One region of the Massilia violaceinigra genome, then DNA from elsewhere that is predicted to be linked to it. Evidence: riboswitches for the same ligand, from Rfam matches in the RefSeq annotation. Region 1 holds a riboswitch; the other holds the start of a gene.
The links. A riboswitch is a leader RNA that binds a small molecule or an ion and turns the genes downstream of it on or off. The one in region 1 is predicted to bind glycine.

Region 1 (9,041 bases):
CCTGCTGACGATTGACCTGGCCAGCGTCTACCCGGAGCTGAAAAACAAACGTGTGCGCGGGCGGCTGGTCGGCAAGAAGGTGGTCCCGTACGGCAGCCGGGCCGAGATCGAACGGGCCGACGTTAGCGGCAAGGAGCTGCTGTGGGTGGACGATCCGGTCGAAGCGTTCTTCCTGGAGGTGCAGGGTTCGGGCCGGGTCAAGCTGGCCGACAGCGGCGAAACCGTGCGCGTGGCCTACGCCGACCAGAACGGCCATCCATACAAGGCGATCGGGCGCTGGCTGATCGAACAGGGCGAACTGACATCGGCGGAAGCTACCGCGCAGGGCATCAAGGCATGGATCGCCGCCCACCCCGAGCGGCGCCAGGAACTGTTCAACGCCAACCCGAGCTTCATTTTCTTCCGCGAAGAGCGCCTGCCCGATCCGTCGGTCGGGCCAAAGGGCGCGCTGGGCGTGGCATTGACGCCGGCGCGTTCGGTCGCGATCGACCCCACGTTGTTACCGCTCGGCGCGCCGATTTACCTGGCCACGACCGAATCGGGCAGCGACGTGCCGATGCAGCGCCTGGTGATGGGGCAGGATACCGGCGGCGCCATTCGCGGCGCGGTGCGGGCCGACTTTTTTTTCGGCTTCGGCTACGAGGCGATGGAAAATGCCGGCCGCATGAAGCAGCGCGGCCAGCTCTGGGTGCTGCTGCCCAAACCCTGACGCAGCCAAGGATTGGCTACAATCGCACATTACCCCACGCTTTTTTTAATGAGGATTCCATGAACTATGCAGACCTGCTGATCGCGACCCACGGCAAAGTAGCCGTGATTCGCCTGAACCGTCCCAAGGCGCTCAACGCGCTGAACGACAACATGATGGACGAACTGGGCGACGCGCTGTACAAGTTCGACGCCGACAGCAGTATCGGCTGCATCATCCTGACCGGCAGCGAAAAAGCCTTTGCCGCCGGCGCCGACATTGCGGCGATGGTCGACTACGACTACGGCGACACCTACGGCGGCAACTACATCGGCCGCAACTGGGAACACATCCTCAATGTGCGCAAACCCGTCATCGGCGTGGTGCAGGGCTTTTGCCTGGGCGGCGGCTGCGAGCTGGCCATGATGTGCGATTTCCTGATCGCGGCGGACACCGCCAAATTCGGCCAGCCTGAAATCAAGGTCGGCGTCACCCCGGGCGCCGGCGGCACGCAGCGCCTGCCGCGCACCATCGGCAAGGCCAAGGCCATGGACATGCTGCTGACGGCGCGCATGATCGATGCGGCCGAAGCGGAGCGCACCGGTTTGGTGTCGCGCGTGGTTGCGGCGGACAAGGTGATGGAAGAAGCGCTGGCCGCGGCCACCACGATCGCCTCGATGTCGGTAACGGTGGCGATGGCGATCAAGGACAGCGTCAACCGCGCGTTCGAGACCACGCTGACCGAAGGCGTGCGCTACGAGCGCCGCTACTTCCACGCGGCTTTCGGCACGCCGGCGCAGAAGGAAGGCATGCAGGCGTTCCTGGCCAAGCGTCCGGCCAACTTCGACGGCCTGTAAATCAGTCTCTGGCGCGCCAGCTGCCGTGAAAGCCGAACGGTATCCGGTACGGCAGGCATACCGTTGCGACGGGGCCGGCCGCCACGTCCGTGGCGTCGATCACCAGCAGGTCGCTGCGGCCTTCCTGTGCGCGCCACGCGACCGCCAGCAGCCAGCCGTCGCCTTCGGGCGACTGCGCCGAGCGCGCGACGAATACCGGTTCGGAGATGACATCGCCGGCCGGCAGTGTGTATAGCTGGCGCGTGCCCGACGCAAAGTCGAAGCAGGCCAGCGAGTCGTACAGCACACTTTCGGCCCCATTCCTGACGCGTTGCTCGCTGTGGCAGCAGTAAAAACCGACGCGGTTGCGGCGCCCGGTGTAGCGCTCGTCGATGCGCGGAAATTCCGCCGCCAGGTCGTCGAGGATGGTGCGCTCGAAGCCGTCGCCATCGCTCTCCAGATCGAACGTCCAGCGGCAAAGACGCGCTGCCATCCCGGCCGGGTTGCCCCGGGAGCCGTCGGCGTTGGGCATGCCCGGTGCGGTATCCGACTCCATCACGTAGGCCACGATGCGGCCGCCATCGTCCCAGGCGTTCATCACATGGAATACGTGGCAGGCATCGCTGGCGAACCAGCGCAGCGTGTCCATCGGCTGCCCGCGCATGCCGATGCCGACGTAGCTGCGCTTGTCCGCTTCCCACGCAAACAGGGGCAGTCCTTTCATGGCGCGTTCCACGCTGATGGTCAGTGGCGTGACCGGAAACAGCACGTGGCGTTCGGTCAGCATGAAGTCGTGCATCATGCTCGCGTAAGGCGCGCGGAAGGGTTCGAGCGTGCTTACCTTGCAGCGGGCATCAAGGACGCCGTACAGCATGTTGGGTTCATCCGGGCTGTCGGGCAGGTAGGCGAAGAAGTGCAGCTCGCCCGTGGCCGGATCGGCCTTGGGATGCGCGGTAAAGCGCTTGTCCACGGCGCCGCCGAAATCCTGGTGTCCCTTTGACGCCAGCGTGTGCGGATCGATTTCAAACGGCTGGTGCGACTCTTCCAGCGCAAACAGGCGCCCGCCGTGCCACACCATGCTGGTATTGGCGGTGCCGCTGTTTTTGCCGTGGACCGACGGGTCGCTGGTGGCCGGGTTGCCGAAGGTGCCGAACAGGGCGCGGCCGGCATTGTCTTCGAGCTGCCATTTCGGCGTACGCGCCCAGCGGTTGGCATAGGCGACCTTGCCATCGCCGATGAAGAAGGCGTGCACCATGCCGTCGCCGGAGAACCAGTGATAGCGGTCGTCGCGCGGCGCGAACCGGGGGTTCGGTCCGACGCGGTAGAGCGCACCGCGCAGTTGCGGCGGCAGCGCGCCATGGACCGGCAGGGCGTCGATGTCGCATTCGGTGTCCAGGGGAGCGTAGTTCCCGCTAAAGAAATGGCCTGACATGGTGATTCCTTGGTGAGTTCAGAGACTTTGCACGGCAGCGCGGACATAAGCGATCAGCGGCGCATCGATGCCGGAACCGATGCGCAGTTCGGACTCCTGCTCGAAGGCGTGACGCAGTTTGGCCTGGAGCGCGGGGTCGCCCGCCGCCTTGGCCAGCGACAGCGCCTGCCACTGGCGTGCCAGCGCTTGCACGTCGGCGCTGTCGGGCGGCGTGTCTTGTGCCAGGTGCTCGCGCACGGCGCAGATGAGAATGGGCCAGGCGTCGGTTTGCTTGACGTAGTGCTGGCGCAGCAGAACCATTTCGGCTTCGCTGCAGTAGGCGGCGTAGATGGCCAGGCGCCGGTGCGCCATGGCGTGCGAGATGAACTGCATCGCCGTGCGGTCGACGCCACTGAGCATATGCAGGGTGGGTTCGTTCCAGTTCATGGCGTAGAGCTTCATCAGCATGGCCTCGTCGCCGCCCACGTCGTCGAGCAGGGCGGCGATCCAGCATTGCGCGAGCGCGCCCGCTTCAAGACTGTCCGGTTTAACACCCCGGCCCATGAGATCGTGCAGCGTGGAGGTCAAGTGCGCGTTGCCGCCGTTGCGTTGCTGGCGCCGCGTTGTCAGTGTGTGCAGTTCGGCGTCGGTGAAATAGCGCGCGCTGGCGGCCATGCGTTCGAGGGCGGCCAGCCAGTTGTCCATCGATGGTTCATGACGTTCGGCGAGCTGCGCCTGCAAGTCGCGCAAATGGCCGTGCAGGGCCGATGCTTGTGCGATCTGGCGTTCGAGCGACGCGATCTGCTGCTCCACCACTTGGGGCAGGCTGGCGCCGCCATCGGCCAGCATGGCCTGGATTTGCGTCAGCGACAGGTCGAGACGGCGCAGCGCCTGGATGCGATACAGGCGGGCGACGTCCGCACTATCGTACAGGCGGTAGCCGTTGTCGGACCGGGCCGACGGTGTCAGCAAGGCGATATCGTCGTAATGGCGCAGGGCGCGCACGCTCAAGCCGCTGCGCCGTGCCAGTTGTCCTATTTTCAGTAGCATGCCGGTTTCTCCATTTTCAAGATGGTAAACCGTCACGTAGCGAGAGGGTCAAGCACTTGTGGATGGAGATACTTGCAAAAAAACCGGGGCACCTGAGCCCCGGTTTTGCAATGCAGACCGGTTAGATCGGCCCGTTGATGCTCATGCGCTGGGTATGCGTCCAGCGGTGATCGGATGCCGATACGGCGGAGTTGTAGGTGCGGTAGGTCTGCCCTTCACCCGGCCACGGGTCCATGATGTACACGTAGTTCACGCCATTGGTCGTCGCGTAGCCGCGCCCCACCATGATGTGGCCGCCGCCGTTGCTCCAACCGTAGCGGATCACGAATGGGCGGTTGGCGTTGATGTCATACACCACGCTGCTCCACGACGACGCCACGCTGTACGCGCCGTTTGCCACGCCCCATGCTTTCAGGATGTTTTGCACGCTACCGTTGGAGCCGTACATATTGTTCGGCTGGTTGGCGTAGCTGTTCCAGTTGAAGTAGGTGTTCCCGCAGGCGTAGTTCAACCCGAACGCCCAGTTCACGATCTGGCACTGGCTCGGTGTCTTCTTGTAGAAGTTCAGGATCGCCTTGCTCGAGGCGGACCAGCACCACTGGCTGTGTTCCTGGGTCGTCAGCGGAACGGCGAGCGTGCGCCATTGTGCCATGGCTGCTGGCAGCGCCAGTAAAAGCGAAGCACCGACGACGAGCTTTTTGATATTTGTATTCATGTTATCTCCTGATTCGTTCTAAGGATGGTGTAGCCGATGCCGGGCTTACTTCGAGGCGTCCATGGTTTGCTTGACCACGCTGCGCAGCGGCTGCAGGATGTCTGCCTCTTCCATCAGCGCTTCGCTGGCCTTGCCTTCCTTGACGGAACGCTGCTGCATCAGCAGCGATTCGCGCGCCGAATGCAGTGGCGCGTAGCGGGTGCGGCCATCTTCGCGGCCAACCACTTCGAGCAGGTCCGAGCGCGCCTGGTAGATGCGCACGAAGCGCACATTGCTGCGCTCCGCGTCGCCGTAGTAGCCCATCGAGGCATCCACATCCTTGGCCAGCACGGCGGCGCCATAGGCGACCGTTTCGTAGTTTCCGTTGTTGAGCTCTACCGTCGCCATGCCGATCGGACGCTGGTTCAGCAGAATCACGAAGCGCCACTGGCCGGTGGCCTTGGCCATCTGCTTCATGCTGCCGCGCCCTGCCAGCAGTTCTTTCGGATCGATCGTGTAAACCGGGAAGCCGTAGCCGATTTTCGCGTCCTTCAGATCATGCATGTCGTTGATTTCAAGCGGGAAGTCGACCGGCGTGCCGCTGGTGCCACGCGTCTGCAGCTGGCCTGTGACGAACTGGGCGAAGTCGCGTTGGGCCGCAGCTTGCGCCGCCGCGGCGGCGCGCTTTGGCACCGCTTTAAAGGTGCTGGTTCCATCCGACTGGGCCATTGCTGGCGCGCCGGCCAGGGCCAGGCTGGCGCCGCACAGCAGGGCGGCGAGCATGGTGCGGGCTGAGAGCATTTTTGTTTGCATTATTGACTTCTCCTCACATAGATTGATACAAGAACCCCGCCTGTCCAAACGGGGTGAGTGCTGCAACAACAAGGGCATTCACGCATGCCGGACACCAGTGTCAACGCACGTCGTCAGTGCGTTGGAAAATCGAGGGAACGGTGCATCAGGTCGCCGATCATGTCGGCGGTGACGGCCGACAGGGTCCAGCCCAGATGCCCGTGCCCAGTGTTGTAGAAGACGCAGGGCGATTTGCCGCGGCCGACGCGCGGCAGCATGGTCGGCATCATTGGCCGCAAGCCGGCCCACGGAATCACGCTGCGCGTGTTCACGCCCGGGAAGCATTCGTGCACCCAGTCGATCAGAGGGCGAATCCGGTCGTCGCGGATGTCGCGGTTAAAGCCGTTGAATTCGGCCGTGCCGGCCACGCGGAAGCGATCCGTCCCCAGGCGGCTGGTCACCAGCTTGGTGGCGTCGTCGAGCAGGCTGACGGTGGGCGCCGCGGCCTGGCTGGCGGCATCGGGCAGGTTGACCGTGATCGAGTAGCCTTTCACCGGGTAGATGTTGACCCGGTCGCCCAGGCTCGCGGCCAGGGCGCGGCTGGCGGTGCCGGCGCAGATGACGACGCCGTCGTAGGTCTCGGTCTGGGTGCGCTCGCCGTCGCCCAGAGTGACGTGGGCGTGGCGGCCGTCGGTGCGCACGGCGCCGATCTGCATGCCATAGCGGCAGTCCACGCCGTTGCGGCGGGCGGCGGCGGCAAGACCGGTGGTGAATTTGTGGATGTCGCCGGTGGCGTCGCTGTCGGTGAAAAAGCCGCCGTAGTAGTCGCCCGCCAGGGTTGGTTCGATGCCGCGCATTTCGCTTGGGGTCACCGCGCGGCGCGCGAGGCCGCCGGCGGCCAGCATCTTGCTGACCGTGGCGGCGTGCTCGAAGCCGGCCTTGTCGCGGTAGATGTGCAGGATGCCTTCGCGCTTGACGTCGAAGTCGATGTTCTCCGCCTCGGCCCACGCAAACAGGTGCTCGCGCGCGGCAATCGCCAGGCGCGCCGTTTCGACCGTGTTGCGGCGGTAGTGGGGAATGGCGGCGGCAAATTCGGCGAACCACGACAGCTTGTGCCAGCTCGGTTTGGGGTTGACCAGCAGCGGCGCGTCGCGCCGGAACATCCACTTCAGGCCCTTGAGCATGGTGGAGCGGTGGTTCCACACTTCCGCGTTGGAGGCCGACAGCTGGCCGCCGTTGGCAAACGAGGTTTCCATCGCCGCGTAGCGATGTTTTTCCAGCAGCGTCGTGGCAAAGCCACGTTTCGCCAGGGCGTAAGCGGTCGTGACGCCGGTGATGCCGCCGCCAATTACTGCAATGGTTTTCATGTGTCGTCCGGGTTCCAGAAACGTCAGATAGGGAGTCCGCGCGCTGGTGCGCGTCGGTTACCCCCTCTGTGCTGGACCTGAGAGATTCACCGGCAACGCGCGATGCGTGGCCGGTTTGCTCCTTCGGTGCACCGGATGACGACTTCCGGTGGCTCTTCAGAGTTCAAATGGGTTATCGGTCCTTTTGCCTGAGAGATTCCGGGGCGGTTGCTCCTTCGGCGCCGTCGGCATACAAGACCAGCTTGTAACCGACAGACTCTCCCGATAACGCCTTAGCATTGCGCTAAATATGCCATAAGCATATGTATGCAGAATACCGCAGAAAATGACGTCAATACAACCATTTTTAGTGATAGGTGTTGTTTCCTCGACAATACCGACAGAGCGCTCGCTTTACGATTTGCCGCAAACCTGGTCCCATTCGAGCGCAAAGCGCGCCAGGAATTTCTTCAGGCGGTCGGCATCGTTCGGTTTGCTTTTGGCGCTGCGCGAGACGGCAAACAGCTTGCGCCCCGCGTCCGACAAGGTGACCGAATGGCGGCATACCTTGACCACGGCGGCCAGTTGCATGGCGTCGAACAGGTCGAGGCCGGCGGCGGCCTCGTCACCCATCAGTTCTGCCAGGTTGACCTCGGCCGCGCTTGGGGCGCGCGTGTAGTGGTGCCACAGTTTTTGCAATCTGGCCACTTCGGCGCTGACGATGCTGTCCGAAATGCCGCCGGCTTCGGCCAGCGTGGCCATCCTTGTCACCGAGGCCGACAGGTCACGGAAGTTGCCGGCCCAGACCGCCTCGGGCGACATCGCGAAGCGCATGTAGCGCTCGCGCGCTTCCTTGTTGAAGCGCACCATCTGGCCGTACTCCTGGCTGAACTGGTTCAACTGGTAGACCAGGTTGGGTTCGATGTCTTCGGGCCGGTCGACCAGGCCGGGCAGGGCGTAAGTCCACAAATTGATGCGGGCGTACAAGTCTTCGCGGAAGCTCCCGGCCACCACTTCGCTGGCGAGATCGCGGTTGGTGCCGGCGATGAGCTGGAAGTCGCTTTGCACTTCGCTGTCGCTGCCGACCGGATGAAAGCGCTTTTCTTCGATGGCCTTGAGCAGCATTGCCTGTTCATCGGGCCCCAGTTCGCCGATTTCGTCGAGGAACAGCAAGCCCTTGTGCGCGCTGCGCAGCAAGCCCGGGCGGTCGGCGGCGGCGCCCGTGAAGGAACCTTTGACGTGGCCGAACAGGGTCGACGCGGCGCCGTCGCCGTGAAGGGTGGCGCAGTTGAGCTCGATGAATTTGCCGTCGAGCTGGTGCCGTGTTTTCTTCAGTTCGTACACGCGGCGCGCGAGGAACGATTTGCCTGCCCCGGTCGGGCCCATCAGCAGCATGGGTGCGCGCGACTTGATGGCGACGCGCTCGATCTCGTCGATCATGGTGTTGAAACGGGCGTTGCGGGTGGCGATGCCGGACTTGAGGAAAGCCACGCCTTCGGCTTGCTCGCGCGAAAAGCGCTGGGCGATCTGGTCGTAGCGCGACAGGTCGAGGTCGATCAGCGCGTAGCTGCCCGGCTCCTTGCTGGACTGGCGCCGCGGCGGCGAGCTTTGCAGCAGGCGGCCGGGGAAGAAGCGCGCTTCGGTCATCAGGAACATGCAGATCTGCACGACGTGGGTGCCGGTGGTGATGTGGACCCAGTAATCCTCGTTATCCGGATCGAAGGGGTAGGTCTTGGCGAAGTCGAACAGGGCGCCGTAGACCTCGCCGAAATCCCAGGCGTCGCTGATCGGAATGTGGTGCGGCACGACTGTGGTTTCGGGCGAGACGGCGGCGATGTCGGCCGTGACCGCGTCCACCAGCGGGCCGAATTTGCCGCTGAAGAGCATCTCGAAGCGGTCGACGATGTATTCCTCGTGCTGGGTGATGGCGATGCTGGGACGCCACTTTTCCCAGCGGGCCGGGCCTTGGCCGCTGTCGAGCTGGGTGCCGACGAAACCGATGACTACGATGCGTTTCTGTTTCATATTCGTATAAAGTTTTATCTGATCGGATAATTTATCACGGCGTTGCCTGCTTGTCCATTTCTTGGTGTTCTTGTTTGGTGAATTGATAATCTTTTTTAAATCAATGACTTGCGCTGGTGTGGCTGGGCTGGCAGCAGACCTGGCACAGCATTTGCAATAGAGGAGATACAAACGAGATAAGTGAGGAAGTAAAAATGGC
Region 2 (9,041 bases), 3.5 Mb from region 1:
AATACTGCCCGGCGCCGGGAAACACCAGGCCTGACAATAGCAGGGCAACCACTGAACGATTCATCTCTCTTCCTTGACTGATAGGTGCGATCCGCACGATTGATCCCGCGCAAACCGCCGCCCCGCGCGAACGCGTAAATTAACCTATGCGCTCAGGAAACATTGCGCCAACTCATCTTGCGCAGGCCGACTGGCAGCAAATCATACCTGTCCCGGCACCTGAATGCGCGTTCACCGACGTTGAAGGACAACATTGTGAAGATACTCATCAAGGCTGGCATGCTGCTGGCCTGTTTGTGGAGCGGCGCCGGCTGGAGCGCCCCGGCCGCTGCCGAGCCGGGCGAAAAAGACGCGGTGGCACTGGTGGAGAAGGGCGCGCGCTTCATGAAGCTGCGCGGCAAGGAGGAAATGATCCGTTTGATCAATACCCGCGACCCGGAGTACAACCGTGGCACCCTGTACGTGGCCATGCGCGACCTGACCGGCATCACGGTCGCGCACCCGACCACGGCGCTGATCGGCAAGGATTTGCGCGACGTGCCCGACGCCGACGGCAAGCTGTTCCGCCACGAAATGATTGCCATCGCCAACGGACCCGGCCGCGGCTGGGTCGACTACAAGTTCAAGAACCCGGTCAACGGCAAGGTCGAGGCCAAAACCACGTATGTGTTGCGTATTGGCGACGTGGCCCTGGAAGCCGGCGTCTACAAGCACTGACATGCTGGAGCGCCTGCGCATCGGTCCCAAGCTGCTGCTCGCACCCGGCCTGGTGCTGCTGTTGCTGATCCTCTCGTCAAGCAGCGCATGGTATGCGATGGTGCGCCAGAACCAGGCGGTCGACACCATCGTCAACGAGCGTGCCGCCCGCATCCGCGATGCCAACGAACTGGTGGCCGATGCGCAGCACGCGCATGCGCGCATGTACCAGTTGCTGACCTGGATCAGCGCCAGCTTTTCGGCGCCGCGCATCGAGCACCTGGGCCAGGATATCTATCAGCGCCACGCCGCCATCGAGCGCAAGTTCGCGGCCCTGGCCGGGCGCACCGCCCGCGCCAGTGCCGAGCAGCGCTTCATCACTCAGGCCGGGTCCGCGCATGCGGTCTACATGCGCGCCATTCTCGACGTGATCGAGCTGTCCCAGGTCGACCACTCGATGAGCGCGAACGCCATGTCCAAGGCCGAACAGGCTTTCGGCGTGGTGGCCATGCGCCTGTCGGAACTGGCGCGCTTCGAGCAGGATCTGAGCGAACGCGCGTCGACCCGCGCCGCCGCCGACTTTGCCGCCCTGTCGGTGCTGATGCCGCTGCTGGTGGCCCTGTCGGTCGCCGGCACGCTCGGCATCACCATGCTGGTGCGGCGCGCGCTGCTGCGCGACGTGCGCGGTCTGAGCGAGACCGCCGGCGAACTGGCCAGCGGCAACCTGACGGTGAGAAAGCGCAGCTACGGGCGCGACGAAATCGCCGACACCGCGCGCACGCTCGACGCCAGCATCGGCACTCTGAACGCGACCCTGAAAAACATCCTGGCATCGGCGCGCTCGATCGACAGCGCTTCGCGCGACATCGCCCTCGGCAGCGCCGGCCTGGCCAGCCGCAACGCGGCCCAGGCCAGCGTACTGAAACAGGCCGCCAGCACGGTCGAAGGACTCGGCGCCACGGCCGGCGTTGCGGCCCACAGCGCGCGCAGCGCCAACCTGCTGGCCGACCAGGCCTCGGCGCAGGCCATGTGCGGCGGCGGTATGCTCGACCGGCTGGTGCTGACCATGGCCGCGGTGCGCGGCAGTTCGCAGCGCGTTGCGCAGATTGTCGGCGTGATCGACAACCTGGCGTGCCAGACCAATGCGCTGGCCCTCAACGCGGCGGTCGAAGCGGCGCGGGTCGGGGAGCAGGGCCACGGCTTTGCCACGGTGGCGGGCGAAGTGCGCCTGCTGGCGCAGCGCTCGGCCAGCGCCGCGCGCGAAATCAAGGAGCTCATTGCGCAGTCGCTCGCCGAGATCGACGGCGGCAGCGCGGGCGCGTCGGAAGCGGGACTGCGCATGGCCGGCATCGCGCAATCGGTGCAGCAGGTGGGGGACATGGTCAGCCAGATCGGGCAAGCCAGCGCAGGGCAGGCCGGCGGCATCGGCGCGGTGAGCGACGCGATCGTGCAGATGGACCAGATGACACGGCAAAATTCCGTGCTGGTGGAAGAAGCGGCATCGGCGGCGCAAAGGCTGCAGTGCCAGGCGCTGACCCTGTCGAAAGCGGTCAGCGGATTTCGCATCGACGACAGCGTGCTTGACCCGGCAGGGCCGCCGAAGAAGACCATACCGCATCTGCGGCTGGCCTCGCGGCGGCCCTGACGATACTACCGGCTTACTCGTAGTCGCTGATCGGCGCGCAGCCGCAGAACAGGTTGCGGTCGCCGTACACATTGTCGGCGCGGCCGACCGGCGGCCAGTACTTCTGCTTGCGCAGCGACGCCACCGGGAAGGCGGCTGCCTCGCGGCTGTACTTGTGCTCCCAGACGTCGGCGGTCACCACTTCGGCCGTGTGCGGCGCACCCTTGAGCGGGTTGTCCATGCGGTCGTACTCGCCGCGCTCGACCTTGACGATTTCGGCGTGGATCGCAATCATGGCGTCGATGAAGCGGTCCATCTCGGCCTTCGATTCGCTTTCGGTCGGCTCGATCATCAGGGTGCCCGGCACCGGGAAGCTCATCGTCGGCGCATGGAAACCGAAGTCCATCAGGCGCTTGGCCACGTCCTCGTTGCTGATGCCGGTGGCGTCGGTGATCGGACGCAGGTCCAGGATGCACTCGTGCGCCACCAGGCCGTCGTGGCCCGTGTACAGCACCGGATAGTGCGGGGCCAGGCGGCGCGCGATGTAGTTGGCCGCCAGGATCGCCGTTTCGGTCGCTGCCGTCAGGCCTTCGCCGCCCATCATCGCGATGTACATCCACGAAATCGGCAGGATGCTGGCCGAGCCGTACGGCGCCGCGCTGACCGCGCCGATGCCGGCTTCGTCGCGCGTGTAGCCGGTCGAACGCTGGTTCGGCAAGAACCTGGCCAGGTGCGCGCCCACGCCGATCGGGCCGACGCCAGGGCCGCCGCCGCCGTGCGGGATGCAGAAGGTCTTGTGCAGGTTCAGGTGGCTCACATCGCCGCCGAAGCTGCCCGGTGCCGCCACGCCGACCAGCGCGTTCATGTTGGCGCCGTCGATGTAGACCTGGCCGCCGTGCGAGTGGATGATCTCGCACAGTTCCTGGATGCCTTCCTCGAACACGCCGTGGGTCGACGGGTAGGTCACCATCACGCAGGCCAGGTTGGCGCTGTGCTGTTCGGCCTTGGCGCGCAGATCCGCCAAGTCGACGTTGCCGCTGTCGTCGCAGGCGGTGACGACCACCTTCATGCCGACCATATTGGCCGATGCCGGGTTGGTGCCGTGCGCCGACGACGGAATCAGGCAAATATTGCGGTGGCCTTCGCCGCGCGATTCATGGTAAGCCTTGATCACCAGCAGGCCCGCGTATTCGCCCTGCGAGCCGGCGTTCGGCTGCAGCGACACGGCGGCGTAACCGGTCAGCGCGCACAGCATGTCTTCCAGCTGGCCGATCATTTCGCGGTAGCCGACCGTTTGCGCGTCCGGCGCGAACGGGTGGATGTTGGAGAACTCGGGCCAGGTGACCGGGATCATTTCGCTGGTCGCGTTGAGCTTCATGGTGCACGAGCCAAGCGGGATCATGGTGCGGTCCAGCGCCAGGTCCTTGTCGGCCAGGCCGCGCAGGTAGCGCAGCATTTCGTGTTCCGCGTGGTAGCGGTTGAAGGTCGGGTGGGTCAGGTAAGTGCTGGTACGGGCCAGCGCTGCCGGATAGGCATCCTGCGCGCTCGCTTCGATGGCGTCGAAGTCCGGCGATGCAGGGGAGCTCGAGACGCCCTGGGCGAAAATCGTCCACAGCAGCGCGATGTCTTCGCGGGTGGTGGTTTCGTCGAGCGAGATGCCGACGTGGCCGGCGTCGACCTTGCGCAGGTTCACGCCATGTTCGGTGGCGATCGCGTGCAGTTCGGCCGCGCGCGCGCTCTTGACGGTGAGCGTGTCGAAGTAGGTCTTGTTGACGACGTCGTAGCCGAGCTGGCCGAGCTTGGCGGCCAGGATGGCGGTGAAGCGGTGCACGCGGCGGGCGATGCGCTGCAAGCCTTCAGGGCCGTGGTAGACCGCGTACATCGACGCCATCACCGCCAGCAGCACCTGCGCGGTGCAGATGTTGGAGGTGGCTTTTTCGCGGCGGATGTGCTGCTCGCGCGTTTGCAGCGCCAGGCGGTATGCCTTGTTGCCCTGCGCATCGATGGTCACGCCCACCAGGCGGCCGGCCATGCTGCGCTTGAATTCGTCGCGCGTGGCCAGGTAGCCGGCGTGCGGGCCGCCGAAACCGAGCGGCACGCCGAAGCGCTGGCTGTTGCCGACGACGACATCGCAGCCCCAGTCGCCCGGCGGCGCCAGCAGGGTCAATGCCAGCAGGTCGGCGGCGGCGATCACCATGGCGCCGGCCGCGTGCAGTTTTTCGACGGCGGCGCGGTAGTCGCGCACGTCGCCGTTCACGCCCGGGTACTGGATCAGCACACCGAAGCATGGCTCGGACAGGCCGCCGATGTCGGCCGCCGCGATGGTGCGCACTTCCACGCCGATCGGCTGGGCGCGCGTTTGCACCACTTCCAGCGTTTGCGGCAGCACGTCGTCGGCCACGTAGAACACGTTCGAGGCCGACTTGCCGACGCGCTGGATCAGCGTCATCGCTTCAGCGGCGGCGGTGCCTTCGTCGAGCATCGACGAGTTGGCGATGCCCATGCCGGTCAGGTCGGTGATCATTTGCTGGAAGTTCAGGATCGCTTCCAGGCGGCCTTGCGAAATCTCCGGCTGGTAGGGCGTGTAGGCGGTGTACCAGGCCGGGTTTTCAAAGATATTGCGCAGGATGACGCCCGGCGTATGGCTGTTGAAGTAGCCCTGGCCGATCATCGACTTCATGACCTTGTTCTTGGCGGCCAGCGCCTTGAGTTTGCCCAGCGCAGCCTGTTCCGGCAACGGGTCGAAGAACTGGCCCAGTTCCAGCTTGCTCTTCTTGCGGATGTTGGCGGGCACGATGGCGTCGATCAGCGCCGCGCGCGATGGATAGCCGAGCGTGGCCAGCATGGCTGCCTGTTCGGCGGTGGACGGGCCGATATGGCGCGGGATGAACGAGTCGCGTGCTTCGAGTTGGGTCAGGCTGGTGCGGGTCATGGTAGTCGGGGCCGAAAAAGGACTGCCGCCGGCGCTGTCGGATACCCAGCACGGCGGCGAACTGAAAGGAAAAGGCCGCCGGCGGGCGGCGGCCGGGAATTTTATTCCGCGGTGGCTTTGCCGTAGGCGGCGGCGTCGAGCAGGCCGTTGATGGCGCCGGCGTCGCTTGGTTTGAGCTTGAACAGCCAGGCCGCGAAGGCGTCGGTGTTGATCGAGTCCGGCGCGTCGGCGACGGCATCGTTGACGGCGATGCACTCGCCCGACACCGGCGCATAGATGTCGCTGGCGGCCTTGACCGATTCGACCACGGCGGCGTCGTCGCCGGCGGTGAAGACCTTGCCCACTTTCGGCAGTTCGACGAAGACGATGTCGCCCAGCGCGTCCTGCGCATATTCGGTGATGCCGACGGTGAGGGTGCCGTCAGCTTCGGCACGCACCCATTCGTGGGACTCGGTGTATTTCAGGTCGGCTGGGATGTTCATAATGTTTGCTCCAAGAGGTCGCGGTCGATGTAAATACTACTAATTGGTGTGTGTTGCCCCGATCAGGCAGCGAGGATTTTACCGTTTCGCACGAACGGCAGCTTGACGACGCTGGCGGCCAGCTTTTTGTCGCGGATTTCGACGTGCACGGTGTCGCCCACGGCCACGCCCATCGGCACGCGCGCCAGGGCGATCGCTTCCTGCATGGTCGGGCTGAAGGTACCGCTGGTGATTTCGCCGGTGCTGCCGTCAGCGGCCACCACTTTCTGGTGCGCGCGCAGGATGCCGCCTTTTTCGCGCAGGATCAGGCCCACGAACTGAAAATTCTGGCCCATCGCTTTGAGCGCGGTCTTGCCGATGAAGTCGCGCTCGGCGAGCAGGTCGACGGTCCAGGCCAGGCCGGCGTCGAGCGGGTTGACCGTGTCGTCCATGTCCTGGCCGTACAGGTTCATGCCCGCTTCCAGGCGCAGCGTGTCGCGCGCGCCCAGGCCGGCCGGCTTGACGCCGGCGGCCACCAGCGCGTTCCACAGCGCATCGGCCTGGGAAGCGGGGAAGGCCAGCTCGAAGCCGTCTTCGCCGGTGTAGCCGGTGCGCGCCACCATCACTTCGCCGAAGGCGGTGTCCTTGACGATGACGGCGTTGAACGGTTTCAGGGGCTCGGAAGCGGCCTGGGTGGCCGGCAGCACCTGCCACACCCTGGCGCGCGCGTTCGGGCCCTGGACGGCGATCAGCGCCATCGGATCAATGCCGTCGCGGCGCTGGGTGATGGTCACGCCGCTCCTGGTGGCGTCGTTCTGGGCGCCGATCCAGGCCACGTCTTTTTCGGCGGTGCCGGCGTTGACGACCAGGCGGAACCAGGTCTCGCTGAAGAAGTAGACGATCAGGTCGTCGATGACGAAGCCTTGCGGATTGAGCATGCACGAATACAGGGCCTTGCCGGCCACCTGCAGCTTGTCGACGTTATTGGCCAGCAGGGAGCGCAGGAAAGGGCGGGCGTTCTCGCCTTCGATATCGACCACGCACATGTGCGACACATCGAACATGCCGACGTCGCCGCGCACGGCCTGGTGTTCTTCGATTTGCGAGCCGTAGTTGACGGGCATGTCCCAGCCGCCGAAATCGACCATCTTGGCGCCGGCGGCGCGGTGTGCGGAATTGAGCGGGGTCGCTTTAAGCGTCATGGAATCCTCAAGGCAGAGTGAATGGGGGTACGACGAGCAGACGTGGAGCGGCTCTTGCCGTCCCTGAATGCTTCGCGCCCCTCTGTCCTTGGTACCTGAGAGATAGCGGATGATGCTCCGCCTGCCCCTTCGGTGGGCCGCCGGCATGGTGCCGCGGCCGCTCTCCAGAGTTCAGCCGGGGGCGCTGTGCGCCGCCGACCCCTGACCGGTCCTTTTGCCTGAGAGTTTTTGGGTGATGCCCCTTCGGCGGCAGCGTGCGCTGCCCTCTCCCGATCAAGACTGTGGAGGATATGCCAGCAGGGCGCAACTGTCAACCTTGCAGGGATGTCCTTTAGGGGGCGCACGAATGAGCTACCCATGGAAAACCATGGTCCGCCCGATTTGTTAAAATAATTCATCTACTTTGCGAGCATACAGCCATGAGCGAAGAAAAAACGATCCAACAGACCGATGCCTGGTTCACCTTGTCGGGCGATGTGAACAGCGATATGGTGCACCGCGTGTTCGAGGCGGTGTCCGGCATGAGCGAGAACGGCGTCGAAACGGCGCACGTGCTGATCCAGTCGAATGGCGGCTACGTCAGCGACGGGCTTTGCCTGTACAACTTCCTGTCGAACTCGCCTGTCAAGTTCGTCATGTACAACGCCGGGGCGGTGGCGTCGATCGCCGTCATCCTGTTTCTGTCGGGCGCGCGGCGCTACGCCAGCGAGACGGCGCGCTTCATGGTGCACAAGTCGCATGCGACGGCATCGCCCGGCGCGCGTCCGGATGCGCTCAATATCATCGTCGAAGGCTTGCGGGCCGACGATGCGCGCACCGAATCGATTTTGCGCAAGCACATCGAGCTGCTGCCGGAGCAGTGGGCGATCCACCAGTATTCCGACCTGCACCTGACCGCGCGCGATGCCAAGATCGCCCGCATGATCAATGACGTGGCCGACTTTGCGCCGCCGAAGGGTGTTCATATTCGCAATATCTGAACCAGTGAACCAGCCGTCGTGACTGCTCGTGCCGGTCACGATGGCTGGTTGCGGCGCGCAGTCAAAAAAAGAGCCTGTCAACGGCGGGGCCGGTGCAGACTCTTTCTATTGCTTCCTGTTTAAATAGCGCATGGCGCCGCCCGGAAACCCGGCGACGCCTGCGTCATGCTAGCGATCAGCGTTTGTCGCCGCCGCTTTTGCTGCCGCTGCTGCTGCCGGAATTCGATCCGGACTGCTTGCTGCCCGAACCCGAACCGGACTGTTTCGACCCGCTGTCCTTGTCGTCATTCTTATGGCTTTGACGGCCGGCTTCCACGTGCTGCTCATGGGTTCCGCCCTGGGTGCCGCCGCCGGAGCGCGAACCGCTGCCGGAACCTTGCGAGCCCGATTGCTTGTTCGAGCTGGAACTATCGCTTTGCTTGTTGCCCTGACCGCTTTTCTGATTCGAGTTCATGTTCATTCCTTTTGAAAGTTTGAAAATGTCGTGCTCGCCGGTGATGCTGAAGAGGCGCTCTCTTCAGCGTTGCCGGTAACATCATCATGCGAGCCGCACCGTTGAAGAGGTATCGGAATTCACCTTGCACTCGTGTAGGAGTAGTTCCTATAGGATTGCAACTAATGCACGGAAGAAATCGCTTCGTGGCGCGCGCTTAGCGCGCGCTCAGTGGCGCGGCGGCGTCTGTCCGGCGCGTGCCGCCTCGACCGCGGCGTTGACGGCGAGGATGGTGGTCTGGAAGGCCACGGCGTCGATAATCCGGCTCAGCCGGGCCAGCCGTGCCGCCGCATCGCCCGCGCCCGCACCTGCGGTCCGTGGCGCGGGCAAGGCGCGCGCCGCGTTGCGCTCGCCGTGCATGGCGAGCCCGGCGCCGGACTGCGCGCTGCGCTCGATGGCACGCACGATCAGCCCGTTGCCCGCCACGGTCGACGCCGCCGCCCCAGGCTTGCGCCGCACCGGCGCGGGAGTCGCTAGCATCGCTGCCTTGAGCCACAACCCGAGCAGCACGGCCCCGGCCGCGTTGGCGCCTATGCAAAACCAGACCCACAGGCGAGCCCCGGCGTACTCGGCCTCGGCGCGCGCGGCGCTGTCGTCGGCCATGATGCCGGTCAAGGGACCCAAACGATCGCCTAAACTTTGGAACGCAGGTG

Region 2: it holds a riboswitch for glycine, as region 1 does, so the genes downstream of both, gcvT (glycine cleavage system aminomethyltransferase GcvT) here and CR152_RS06120 (D-amino acid dehydrogenase) in region 1, are expected to answer to the same signal.

What each region holds. Positions count from the first base shown of each region.
Region 1 covers NZ_CP024608.1:1,337,339-1,346,379, forward strand. The annotation lists gene mltA (murein transglycosylase A) at 1-709, shown strand, start outside; gene CR152_RS06095 (enoyl-CoA hydratase) at 769-1,545, shown strand; gene CR152_RS06100 (carotenoid oxygenase family protein) at 1,547-2,956, opposite strand; gene CR152_RS06105 (MerR family transcriptional regulator) at 2,975-3,985, opposite strand; gene CR152_RS06110 (C39 family peptidase) at 4,107-4,700, opposite strand; gene CR152_RS06115 (hypothetical protein) at 4,746-5,480, opposite strand; gene CR152_RS06120 (D-amino acid dehydrogenase) at 5,606-6,838, opposite strand; glycine riboswitch at 6,895-7,004, opposite strand; glycine riboswitch at 7,005-7,112, opposite strand; gene rtcR (RNA repair transcriptional activator RtcR) at 7,232-8,842, opposite strand; gene CR152_RS06130 (vWA domain-containing protein) at 9,037-9,041, shown strand, end outside.
Region 2 covers NZ_CP024608.1:4,818,753-4,827,793, forward strand. The annotation lists gene CR152_RS21095 (hypothetical protein) at 1-64, opposite strand, end outside; gene CR152_RS21100 (cache domain-containing protein) at 280-717, shown strand; gene CR152_RS21105 (methyl-accepting chemotaxis protein) at 719-2,341, shown strand; gene gcvP (aminomethyl-transferring glycine dehydrogenase) at 2,355-5,252, opposite strand; gene gcvH (glycine cleavage system protein GcvH) at 5,354-5,734, opposite strand; gene gcvT (glycine cleavage system aminomethyltransferase GcvT) at 5,797-6,915, opposite strand; glycine riboswitch at 6,988-7,093, opposite strand; glycine riboswitch at 7,112-7,197, opposite strand; gene CR152_RS21125 (ATP-dependent Clp protease proteolytic subunit) at 7,335-7,895, shown strand; gene CR152_RS21130 (hypothetical protein) at 8,071-8,349, opposite strand; gene CR152_RS21135 (methyl-accepting chemotaxis protein) at 8,557-9,041, opposite strand, start outside.